4 regions of the Barnesiella sp. ET7 genome follow, and region 4 is predicted to be linked to each of the others. Evidence: riboswitches for the same ligand, from Rfam matches in the RefSeq annotation. Region 4 holds a riboswitch; each other region holds the start of a gene.

Region 1 (3,122 bases), on a different contig from region 4:
GCACGTGGGGAATGAGCTGTTCGACCGAGTCGACATAGCCGTAGCCGAAGTATTCGTAGTTGGCATCGAGTCGGGCCCGGGCCTCGTTCATGGCTGTGGTGTCGTTGTTTTGCCGGGCCGTGTTGAAGTCGGCCAGAGCGGCGATGGCCAGGCGGCCGCGCTCCATCTTCTCCTGAGCCGAGAGAGCGATAATCTCCTCACCCTTGAGGTTCTTGTCGGGGTAACCGCCGTCGATGATGTCGTTGATACCCGGCACGAAACCGTCGACCTGGCGCGTAGCCAGTATTGAGAGCAGTTTGGGGATAGGTATGTCGAAAAGAAACTCCTTCTCGTTGTTGTTGAACTCCTTGGCCGGATTGAGAATACCGAAGGCGATAAGCTCCTGCCCCTCCTTGCCGTGGTAGACACCCTCCATGGCAGCCAGTTTCATGGGTTGCTTGTCGGCTACCTGATAGGCCGAACCGTCACCGGTGTAGGCTACGACGAGAGCCCCCACCAGACCTACCCAGGCCCCCACGCGGATGCTCTGTTTGGCCAGGAAGTTTTCGCGATTCTTAAGCAGATACCATGCACTCACGCCCACGACGAAGATGCCGCCCAGCACCCAGCCGGCCGATACGGCGTGGAAAAACTTGTTGACGGCTACCGGCGAGAGTACCAGCGCCCAGAAGTCGTCCATGACGTTGCGGGCAGTCTCGGGGTCGAACTTCATGCCCACGGGGTATTGCATCCACGAGTTGGCTACCAGAATCCACAGCGCCGAAATCGAGGCCCCTATGGCGGTGAGCCAGGTCGAAGCCAGGTGGAACCGTTTGCTCACTTTGTTCCAGCCGAAGAACATGACGGCGATGAAGGTCGCCTCCATGAAGAAGGCCATGATGCCCTCGATGGCGAGCGGCGCCCCGAAAATGTCGCCCACGAACCAGCTGTAATTGGACCAGTTGGTACCGAACTGGAACTCGAGAATGATACCGGTTGCCACCCCGATGGCGAAGTTGACGCCGAAGAGGGTCATCCAGTATTTGGTAATGGTTTTCCATCGTTCGTCGCCGGTACGGTAGTAGATGGTTTCCATGATACTGACGATTATGCCCAACCCCAGCGTGAGGGGGACAAACAGCCAGTGATAAATAGCGGTGAGTGCAAATTGTGCCCTCGACCAGTCTACGAGCGTGAAAAGATCGTTCATAACTCCTGTGATTGTTGTTGTTGAGAATTATTGGTATTGGTGAGATTTTCGATGACGGCATTGGCCCGCTCCTCGTCGGTATCGAACTCTTTTTGCAAAATGTTGGGGAAAAAGAAGAGCCGCAGGATAAAAAACATGATGAACAGTTTGATAAGAATGATTGCCCAAAGTGTTTTTCCCAAGGTCATCGATCGGAATCCTTCAAGGTAGAATCGCCATACGCGCACTACGAAATTGTCGTTTTTCAAGGTTTGGTTTTCTTCCATAAGTGTATTGTATGTAGATGAAGAAAATTTTCGCAATATTCGGTAAAATTTGTGATTGATACAAATTTATAACCGTTATTTTTTATTACGAATCAATACTTTTTTCACAAGTAACGATTGGGGTGCAGGTTTGGTTTGGAATAATTTCCAAGAAAAAATAGAACAGTATCAATAATTTGTGTTACCTTTGTCACGCATTGGTTTCGAAACCCCGTCCGGGGCGTAGAATGAAAAGGGAATCGGGTGAAAATCCCGAACAGTCCCGCTGCTGTAAGCTCCCGTAGAGGTGCCGAGAATACTTGAAAGCCACTGATTATGACGATTGGGAAGGCCTCGGTTACCGGAGTAAGTCAGAAGACCTGCCATGCTTTTAGTCATTAGCTTTCGGGGGGTAGAGCTTGTGAATCTGCGGAAGGGTGGCCTACACGCGTCCGTCTGTTTACACCGACTTGTATCGAAAGAACCCGCTCCGAGGCTGTTAAAAAATAGTCCGATGGAAAGACTTTGTCGTTGGGTATCGTTTGTGTGTGCGATTGGGGTACTGGCTGCTCTGCCCGTGCGGGTGTGGGCCGATGAGACTTCGTCGACCGACTCGATACAGACCCGGTCGCTGGGCGAGGTAATGGTCACGGCCAACCGGTATAGCGAGGTGATACCCTCACAGAAACTTGCAGGGAAGGAGTTACAGGCTCTCAACAGTTTTTCGGTGGCCGATGCCATACGTTACTTTTCGGGTATTCAGATTAAGGATTACGGTGGAGTGGGCGGTTTGAAGACCGTCAACATCCGCAGCATGGGTACCAACCACATGGGGGTATATTACAACGGTATCCAGTTGGGCAATGCTCAGAACGGCCAGGTGGACCTGGGGAAATTCTCGCTCGAGAACATCGAGGAGATTTCGCTCTACAACGGGCAGAAGAGCGAGATATTCCAGTCGGCCCGTGAGTTCGGCTCGGCCGGTTCCATCTACCTCACCACCCGTCGGCCCAAGTTCAAGCCGGGTGAGAAGTCGCACCTGAAGGCCTCGTTCAAAACGGGGTCGTTCGACTTGGTCAACCCCTCGGTGCTCTTCGAATACAAGCTCAGCGAGAGCGTGAGCATGACCTTCAACAGCGAGTGGACCAACTCGAGCGGTAAGTACAAATTCCGTTACAAGCGGGTTACCCCCTCGGGCGAGGTGGCCTACGACACCACGGCTACCCGGCAAAACGGCGACATCGATGCCGTGCGTTTCGAGGGCGGTCTGCAGGGCTATCTCTCCAACGGTTTTTGGAAAGCCTACGTCTACCATTACAGCTCCGAGCGGGGTATCCCCGGCGCCATCGTCAACAACGTGTGGCGCAACGGCGAGCGGTTGTGGGACCGCAACACCTTCGTGCAAGGCGTCTATCAGCAGGATATTACCCGCAAGTACAGCCTCAAGGTCAATGCCAAGTATGCGTTCGATTATACCCACTATGTGAACAACGACGACAAGCTGATGCGGGTCGACAACCAGTACAAGCAGCGCGAGGTCTACGTGTCATTGGCCAACAAGTATTCGATACTCCGCAACTGGGACGTGTCGGTGGCCTACGACATGCAGTGGAACGGCCTGTCGGAGTACCTCTCGGCCAGCCGCTACACCCACTGGATTTCGGCCGCTACCGCCTTCTCGCTGGCCG
Region 2 (3,122 bases), on a different contig from region 4:
GTCTCGGCAAAGGCATATTTCCCGATTTCGCGCAAAGCCGATTGCCCGGACAGGGTCAGGCTCTGCAAGGCACTGCAACCGTAACAGGCATAATCGCCCACCCGTGTCACCGTAGCCGGAAGCTCCACCGCAGCCAGAGCCGAGCAGCCGAAGAAGGCCGAGTCGCCTACCTGCGTGAGCGAATGGCCCAGCGAGGCCGAAGACAGTTTGGCACAGCCGTTGAAAGCCAGAGCCTCTATGGTAGTCAGACCGTCGGGCAACGCTACGGCGGTCAAAGCCGTACAGCCGGCAAAGGCCGAGCGTCCCAGAGTCTTGAGATTTTCGTTTGTCGTGAGCGTAGTCAGTGCCGTACAACCGCCGAAGGCTTCGGCTCCAATCGTGGCGGCCGACTCGGGCAGCTCCACGGCGGTCAGCCCCGTACAGCCGTAGAAAGCCCCCTCGCCTATCGTCTGCACCGTGGCGGGGAGCTCTATCGAAGTCAGTTTGGTACACCCCATGAAAGCCATGTCGCCGATGGCGGTCACCGTACAGGATTGGCCATCGAGCTCGACCGTGGCGGGTATGGTCAAGGAGCCCGAAAAGGTTGCATACGAGTCGTCATACATGATGACTGCCGTGTGGGGAGCCTCGCCCGGAATGGCCACCACGGCCTTTTCGCCCACGGTGAGAGTGACCGGGTCGGTCGATACCGAGCCCAGCCGGTTTCCGGCCACACAATAGTAGCTGCCGGCATCGGCCGTCGTAGCCGACGCTATCGAGTAGACAGCCTTCACGGCCCCTTCGATGGCGACCTTGTCCTTATACCACTGATAGGTGAGGCTGTCGCCCCGGAATACCGGCACAAAAGCGGCCGGCTCGCCCGGCGACACCACCAGGCTCTCGGGCTGACTCTTTATCGAGGGTTCGGTGAGCCCGTTCTTGGCGGCAGCGGCCAGCGGTTTCCAGTCATACGACTGCATGCCGGCCGAGAAATTCCAACCGTCCCAACACCCGTCGGTGAGCTTACGGCCCGAGATTCCCATGTTGCTGTAATACCACGAATCGCTATCGGCCGACTTCGTCCAGTACGACCAATAGCCCTGATACCACCCCGACTGCCAATAGTCCTCGGGGTCGGTACAGCTCCACCCGTCGTAGGAGTAGCCCGACATGGGTATCAATCCCAACTCGTTGGCCTGCCGCACCTCACCATCCTTGACGATGGCAAAATCGCCGCTCTTGTTCACATCGTAGCCTAAGCCCGAGACCGTGCTGCCGAACGCCGTGCCCGACTCCGAGGCAATGACAAACCGCGGGTCGGCTGCCGCAATGGCCGTAATCATGGTGGCGCCGGTAGCCTCGCCGTCCCAGCGGAAGCCCCACACCAGGGCACTCTCCTCGCCGTCGACATTCCACTGCACCGCCAGAGCCGCCCGGTTGGCGCCCTCGCCGGTCCAGTTTTCAATCATTTCCATCGTGAAGGTTCCATCGGTAATAGCCCGAGGCGATACCTGCTGCACGGCGGTAGGGTGCGGCCGCCCCTGCACAAGTATCTGTGCCGGCAACTGCATCACCGCAAACAGCAAAAGCATGAAAACATAAATCTTTTTCATTTCGGTTAAATCTTTAAGTATTAAAATTGAACAATCGTTTTTGCCATTTCAATACTTGCAAGATATGGTTTACCCCTGCCCATGGAACCGCCTCCGGCCTGCCGGCCCGGAATCGTTTTTTGCCACAGCTCATACCTCGCAAGCTATCGGGACAATACGCACGGCAGGTCTTCTGACTCACTCCGGCAGCCGAGGCCTTCCCAATCGCACGGATCAGTGACTTGTCTCTCGGCTCCTTTTCGATGGAGTTCACAGCAGCGGGACTGTTCGGGACTCACACCCGATTCCCTTTTAATCGGCCTTCAACGGGCCGAACCGGTGCGCACTATACGCTATTTTATTCTTACTATTCTATCTCTCTTTTTCTTACTTTTCCGCGATGTGCAAATCGGTCACTCCGGCCACCTCGGTCGAGCACTCGCCCAACCAGCCGTTGAACTGATTGACACCGGTATAGATCTTGATAAAGTCGATGCCCTGCAAATGCACGGGATTACCCTCGGCATCGACCGCCCAATCGATATTGAAGTTAGACTTCTCGCTGTCGTTGGGGTGGTTGTCGGCATACCCCCAGTCGTAGGCATAGAGCACATAATAGGAGCCGTCGCCGCTCTCGTCGATGGCATTGTCGGGCAAGCGGGTGCCCTCGAACGTGAGCGTCTCGTCGGAGAGCCACTGCGGGTAATAGGATTGCTTGTGGAAAACGACCTTCGACACGTAGCCGGTCCCGCCCTGGTTGTCGGTCCAGCGCACATAGGTCGAGTCGGTCACGCTGGTATCGGTACCGGGCACCGGAGTCTTGTTTTCGTCGGGGCGGTAATAGGTGATTCCGTAATTTTTCACCGTCTCTTCCTTGTGATATTCACTGCCGGCCAGTTCGTACCACTCGTCATCGGGGAGGCCGTTGCCGTTGACATCGACCGATACCATCACGATACCGGGCTCGCTGCTGCCGCCCGATGCGGCAGTGGGTTTGCCCGTGGAGTAGAAGGCATTGCCCAAGACCTTGAAGTCGTATTCGCCGGGACGGTTGACAATCGTATGGTCAAATCCCACGACGATATAACCGCCGTAACCGCCCAGCGACACCATCGTACCGGCATTGTAGGCCAGACAGTCCTCGGCCTTCTGCCGCATGGTCTCCTCGGTATCGCCCTCGCTATACTCGGGCAGCTCGTTGACAAACTGCCCCGGAGCCGGGCGATACTCATGCACCCGGGTGATGTAGGGGCTGTAAGCTACCTCCTCCTGGCGGACCACAATCTGCATGAGGTGTTCGACAGGGTTGGCCGAGTCGTAGATGTTCAGCTTCAGCCAGTAGGTACCGGTCTCGTAGGCCACGAAGGTATAGTCGCGGGTGGTGGCCACGAGCGAGTCGACCGCCGTCGATTCGTAGGAGAGCTTCCACTCATAGCGCTCCCCGCTGAACTCGGGGTGAAGCGTGAGGCTCTTCATGCGTTCCACCACATAGGTATCGTCGAGTCCCAGCGAAATCATGGCCGGGGAATCGGACTGACAAGCGGCCAGGAA
Region 3 (3,122 bases), on a different contig from region 4:
TTCGTATTTGACGGCCGGAGCCTCGGTGCTGGTGGCAAAGTCGAATCCCCAGATCTGGTTCTGCCCGAAGAGGGCATACGATTTGAGGGTATTGATGTAGACACGTCCCGACTTGGGGTGCACGCCCAGTCCGTTGTAACGGATGCCGGCGTTCTTGTCCAGAGCAGAGAGGTCGACCATCCATTGCTCGGCCTCGAGACCCGAGTCGGCCTTGAGATCTTCGCTCTCGTCGAAAGGCAGACAGTAGACCGTCACCCCATCGGCATAGTAGAGGTTGTTGCCATAGGCGGCGAAGGCCTCGCCCGACGAACCCACGGCCGGTTCAACGCCTATGCGGCGCTGAATCATCGAGCGGTCCGACAGGTTGAACTTGCCGATGGCAATCTGTCCCGAGCCTACGGTCGTCGAGGTAGAGGTCATCACCCACATCCGGCCGTCGTCGGCGCCCTGAATGCCCAGCACACGGTTGATCATGCAGGGGATGCTGTACGGGAACGAAATCGACGTCACGGCATCGCTCTCGGTCGAGAGCTCGAGAATCTTGCTCAAATAGCCCGACTTGAAGGTGTAGGCCTTGCCTCCCATCGTCACGAAGCGGCTCTTCGGCGCACCGTCCGAACCGGTCACGAAGGTCAGCGACTTGGCCGTGGGGTCGAAACGGTAGATACCGGCGTTGTCGCGGATATAGAGATGCTGCTCGTCGAGCACGGCGATATGCGTGGGCCAGTCGAGCCCCTGCAGGTCGTCGTTCGTGTAGGCGGCCGTCCGCTTCAAGGTGTGGGCATCGGCCACCACCAGCATGCCGTCGTTTTCGAACACCGTGCCGTTGGGGTTCTTGTTGCCGTTCTGCGAGATGATATAGACCTTGCCGTTACAGAATGCCATGTCCTGTGCCACGTTGCCCAGCTCGGTACCGTTGACCGTCTTGTAGGCATCGGCCACCACATACCCCTCGGGCGAAATCCAGGTGAGCGAGCCGTTCTCGGTAGTCATGTTCCCCTCGTTGAGCACAAAGACCCCGGCCGGGTCGTCAAAGGCATTCAGACAATACAGCTCCACCTTTTGCGAAAGGTTCTTCCCGCCTGCGCCCGCTACCGTGACGGTGAGCGTAGCTTTTGTTTCGGCATCGGCCATGGCCGAGATTTCGATTTTCCGGGCATCCTGGTCGACCGTTGCACTCCACCCGGCGGGCAGCGATTCGGTCTTGACCGACTGCACATGCTCTGCCGCATAGGCAATCTCTACTTGGGTATCGGGAACCACAAATACCGGCACATCGGTTGCAACAGCCGTTGTCCACTCAAACTTCGGGTCGGGCATCGGTTCTTCACTCTCTTTCGAGCAACTGCCCATAATCAGAGCTACCGCTACCAGCAGCACGCCCCACATCTTTCTTACTTTCATCATTCTACTTTTGGATAAAAATCTATTATTTAACAAGTTGTTGAAAATTTGCAAAACAAGGTCCCGGGCCGGAGAAGAGACGGCAAGCCCGGCCGTTGCCATATTGTCAAGACGGCAACGCGTCGTGCCTGCCTGTTCCCGGGCAGATGCCCCAACAGGTTTACACAGCACCCCGACACGGGTTATGAATGGCTCGAAAAGCCTGAAAAAAGTATATAGCATTTACGTCGTACATTTAACCGTCCTGTCCACGGGCTCGATTAAAAACAAAAACTGACGGCAGGTCTTCTGACTGACTCCCCACTCGAGGCCTTCCCGATATTGCAATCAGTGGCGTATAGAATTCGAGCGGTTGGCGGAGCTTCACAGCAGCGGGACTGTCCGGGATTTTCACCCGATTCCCTTTTAATCCTCGAGGCCCGGCGGGCCTTTTGGAACCAATCGGCTGTAAAATTAGTATTTTTTTCTGGAGAAAGATAACTTTTTCGCTTCCTACTTCAAACAGATTGTATATGGTGCAGCTTATAGTCTTTATCCTCAGCGGTCTTGACAACACACTCCCCCCACAAAAAAAGCATGAGCGCATATAGCCGAGATGCGGCTGTATGCGCTCATGAGTTTCTCTGAAGAAGTTTTGCCGGTTCTCTCCTACACCGGCTCCATTTTTTTCTATACTGCCAAACTTATCTTACCAGAACCTTCTGGCCGCCGATAATGTAGAAACCGTTCGGCAGATTCTCGGCAGCAACCTCCCGAGGTACGTTGGCCCGCACCTTCATGCCTTGCAAATTGAAGACATCGACACGGGCACTTCCCGAATCCACACAGTCGGAGACCACAGACTCGATGCCCGAACTCGCCGATTGCCCCTCGAGTATCCAGGCATTCAGCTCCTTTACCCGGGTCGTGGCCGAGGCAAAGGCTTCGATGCCGTTGGCATCGGCTTCGGTGGGGAAGACACGGATGGAGGTAGCCCACTTGTCGTTCACGAAGATGTCGAGGATGGAGTGGTCGATAAAGATATTTATCTTCAGCTCACTCCCCACGGCCGGACGCTCGGGCAAGATGCAACGATAGACACCGTCGTATACGCCGGCGTCGTTGGTCAACCGAGGCAGGGCGCTGAAGTCGGCCACGAGTTCACCCGTTGCCGGAGTGTACGAAACAACGGCCTTGGCACTGCCGCTCTTGAAGATGTGGAAACCGAAGTCGGAGGCACCCACCTCGAATGTGCCGCATATCTCGACCGAGCGTCCGCTCACAGGCGAGAGGTCGAGAGTACCGTTCAGGTCGAACCCCGTGCGGGTAAAGGTGGTCGTGGTGCGTAACCCGGTCAACCCCTCATAAGGTTTCTGCGACAGCGAGCCGTCCTCAGCAATAGACCACTCGCGAGGCAACGAATAGCAGTGAGCCCAACCCAGGTTCCAGTTGGAGACCGACGACAACTTGTCGGGGACAATGCCCAGGGAAATCACCTTGTCGTTGTGCCGATAGATGGTGGGCGACAAGAGACCGAAGCCGTCGCGGGAGTTCAGTTCGACCAGACGCGGTTGCGAAGAATCGGCATCGGGCACAAACTTTCCATCGGCGGCAATCGAGCCCGTCCAGTACAGGGTGTGAACACCTTGCGATGTGTTGAGCGGCGTGACGGTGAACAGCCATCGGCCGTCGGGCATCGGGGTGATGTTGGGCATCTCCCAGAAGGTACCGGCTTCGGC
Region 4 (3,122 bases):
TAGCGCTTGCGGTCCAGACGGGTAAAGCGTCCCGAGAGACCCTCGGCCGGCGTGGCCAGTACCGAGTAGTTGAGCCCATAGCGGCTCTTGTACTCCTCGACCACGTTGTTCATCACCATCACGGCATCGTAGAGCGTCTGCCAGGCCTCCTCGTTGCGGGCATGCCCCTCGCCGTAGATGGCACACATGGCATTGTGGCCGCCGATAAAACCGATGCCCAGCGTACCGCTATTGATTACGTCGCCCACCTCATCGTCGGGATTCAGCCGTCCGCCACCCTTCCACACGTCGTTACCCATCATGAAAGGGAACTGACGGGCGAGAGCCTTGCGCTGATACTCGTACCGCTCGTGCAACTGCTCGGCAATCATCGAGGCGGTGGTGCGCACCTTCTCGAGAAAGAGGATACGGGCCTCGCGGCGGATGGCGTGCTTGTCGCCGTCGGGGTGCAGCTCTTCGGCCTCGCGACGCGCCTCGATGGCCAGGCGCGGCATATTCATCGAGGTAAAGGAGAGGTTGCCCCGCCCCCACGAACTCTTCGCACCGTGCAGGTTTTCAAACACCCGGGTACGGCAACCCATCGTGGCCACCTCGTAGCGGAAGCGGTCGGGGTCGTCGGCCCGCCAAAGTTCGTTCCGGTTGTAGTCGGTATCGAGAAATACGAAATTGGGAAAGAGCGAAGTGGCCGTGGTCCGGCACGACTCGAGCAGCAGGTCGAAGTTGGGCGCCTTGAATGGGATACGTCCCGCCATCGCCCCCTCGAAGTCGGCCATCGCCGCAGCATAATCCTCGTCGCTGTACGATACCCCATTCTTCACCTTGAAAATCTGTATCGGGAAGACCGGCACCTCGCCGTGGCCCAACCCCTCGGTTGTAGCCGAGAGCAGCTCGCGTATGACCATGCGCCCCTCGGGCGAGGTATCGGTACCGTAGTTTATCGAACTGAAAACCACCTGGTTGCCACCCCGCGAGTGCATGGTGTTGAGGTTGTGCACCAACCCCTCCATGGCTTGGTGGGTATCCTTGCGGGTAGTCTCGTAGCTTTGTGTCCAGGCGGTGCGCAACTCATTGGCCGAGAGAGTCAGGCCCAGAGTCTGCAGGCGGTCGGCCAGTGCAGCCTGTTGCACCTCCGTATCGGCTATCGAGGCGACCGAGTCGGCTATCGCCTCTCGCAGCGACGGATGGTCGCTCTCGCCATGCAGGCGCAAGATGAAGTCGATGGCCGTCTCGAGATGTTTGCGGAAACTCTTCAGCACCCCCGGTGCCATGAAGTGGTCGAAAGCCGGGATGGCCTGCCCGCCGTGCTGCTCGTTCTGGTTGGTCTGGAACACGATAGTGGCCAGCGTGGCGTAGCTCTGTATCGACTGAGGCGTGCGCACGGTTCCGTTTTTGGTATGGAAACCGCGGTTGAAAATATCCTCCAGGTCGTACTGCACGCAGGTGGTCGTCTTGGTGGGATAGTAGTCGAGGTCGTGGATGTGAATGTCGCCCTCGCGGTGCGCCCGCCCGTAGCGCACCCCCACCAGATACTTATAGGCGTAATCCTTGGTCACCTCCGAGGCGAAGGTCATCATCTGCCCGGCCGGCGTATGCGACGACATGTTGGCGTTGCTCAGGTTCACGTCGTTCTTCTCGACAGCCACGATGCCGTCCATCACCTGCTTCATCGAGGTGCGTTTCTCGCGCTCCTTGGTGCGCCACTCGCGATAGATGATGAAGCGCTTGGCCACCGAAGGGTTGCGCCGCATCAGATGGCGCTCGACCAGATCTTGAATCTCCTCGACCGAAATCTCGCTCTTGTCGATGGCGGCGGCCACCTCGCCGGCAATCTGTTTCACCGCAGTTTCGTCGTCGATACCATCGGCCCGATAGGCCTTGGCAATAGCCCGCTCGATTTTGGCAATCGAGAAACTCTCTTGGGCACCATCGCGCTTGGCAATGGTAATGCCTGCATAATCCATGTTGATAAGTTGTTTAGGGTTGGATACTGCGGACGTCTCCTCGAACGTCCTTTTGCTTCTCTCTCACTCCGGCAGGTCTTCTGGCTCTTCCCTGCCCCGATGACGCCTTCCCGACATTACAGAAACAGATTCTCGTCAGTGGCTCGTGTCACGGGACTTTCACAGGAATTACAGCAGCGGGACTGCTCGGGATTCTCACCCGATTCCCTTTTTATCGACACCATCGTACAACGGGGCCGAACCGGAATGCGGGTACAAAGTTACACAAATTCGCGATAACCAAACAACAAATTTCGAGACAAAAGTTTCCTTTTTCGGGAAACTTTTGAAAACCAGAATAGAAAAAAGTTTCCTAAAACCAGCAACGAATAGAGGCCTATACCAACTCCCATATGGAAACTATACTGCTATAAAACAGCAAAAAAGGCATCTATTCCATTGTTCAATCGGATATCCAATCGAATCAACCAAATTGTTATCTATTCCAGCAACATAATAAAAAAGGCGAGATAGTAATCTCTCTATAAGAGAGAGAACCTTGCCGCACCGTTTGTCCCCAAGGTGCAACAAGGTTCTCTGTATCTTCCGGGACAAGAGCGTCCCTGATATCTTACCAATTACAGAATGAGCATGGCGTCGCCATAGGCACCGAAACGATACCCCTCCTTGAGGGCAGCATCGTAGGCCTCGAGGACAATTTCATATCCGCCGAATGCCGCTACCATCATCAGCATGGTCGAAAGCGGCATGTGGAAGTTGGTCACCAGACTGGTGGCTACCGTAAAGTCGTAGGGCGGGAAGATGAACTTGTTGGTCCAGCCGTCGTAGGTCTTCATGTGGCCGCCGGTGCTGACCGCACTCTCGATACCCCGCATCACCGAGGTACCCACGGCGCACACCTTGTGGCCGCCATCCTTGGCGTGGTTGACGAGCTCGACCAACTCGGGAGTTACAATCAGTTGCTCCGAGTCCATTTTGTGCTTGGTGAGGTCTTCGACATCGATTTCACGGAAGTTACCCAGACCCGAGTGAAGGGTGAGGAAACCGTAGTCGATGCCCTTGATCTCCATGCGCTTCAACAGCTCACGGCTGAAGTGGAGCCCGGCAGCGGGAGTAACCACGGCCCCTTCGTGGCGAGCAAAGATATTTTGATAACGCTCG

What was found. Region 4 has a riboswitch for cobalamin ahead of NW211_RS03060 (anaerobic ribonucleoside triphosphate reductase). Riboswitches for the same ligand answer to the same signal wherever they lie in the genome.
Region 1: another riboswitch for cobalamin. It lies ahead of NW211_RS05315 (TonB-dependent receptor); the one in region 4 lies ahead of NW211_RS03060 (anaerobic ribonucleoside triphosphate reductase).
Region 2: another riboswitch for cobalamin. It lies ahead of NW211_RS05300 (leucine-rich repeat protein); the one in region 4 lies ahead of NW211_RS03060 (anaerobic ribonucleoside triphosphate reductase).
Region 3: another riboswitch for cobalamin. It lies ahead of NW211_RS03990 (DUF5074 domain-containing protein); the one in region 4 lies ahead of NW211_RS03060 (anaerobic ribonucleoside triphosphate reductase).

What each region holds. Positions count from the first base shown of each region.
Region 1 is NZ_JANRHM010000006.1:111,742-114,863, reverse strand. Features, by position in the region: gene NW211_RS05325 (cytochrome ubiquinol oxidase subunit I) at 1-1,189, opposite strand, end outside; gene NW211_RS05320 (DUF4492 domain-containing protein) at 1,186-1,455, opposite strand; cobalamin riboswitch at 1,637-1,837, shown strand; gene NW211_RS05315 (TonB-dependent receptor) at 1,949-3,122, shown strand, end outside.
Region 2 is NZ_JANRHM010000006.1:106,564-109,685, forward strand. Features, by position in the region: gene NW211_RS05300 (leucine-rich repeat protein) at 1-1,592, opposite strand, end outside; cobalamin riboswitch at 1,737-1,927, opposite strand; gene NW211_RS05305 (cell surface protein) at 1,959-3,122, opposite strand, start outside.
Region 3 is NZ_JANRHM010000004.1:150,152-153,273, forward strand. Features, by position in the region: gene NW211_RS03990 (DUF5074 domain-containing protein) at 1-1,407, opposite strand, end outside; cobalamin riboswitch at 1,665-1,861, opposite strand; gene NW211_RS03995 (LamG-like jellyroll fold domain-containing protein) at 2,088-3,122, opposite strand, start outside.
Region 4 is NZ_JANRHM010000003.1:137,619-140,740, forward strand. Features, by position in the region: gene NW211_RS03060 (anaerobic ribonucleoside triphosphate reductase) at 1-1,961, opposite strand, end outside; cobalamin riboswitch at 2,014-2,222, opposite strand; gene queA (tRNA preQ1(34) S-adenosylmethionine ribosyltransferase-isomerase QueA) at 2,579-3,122, opposite strand, start outside.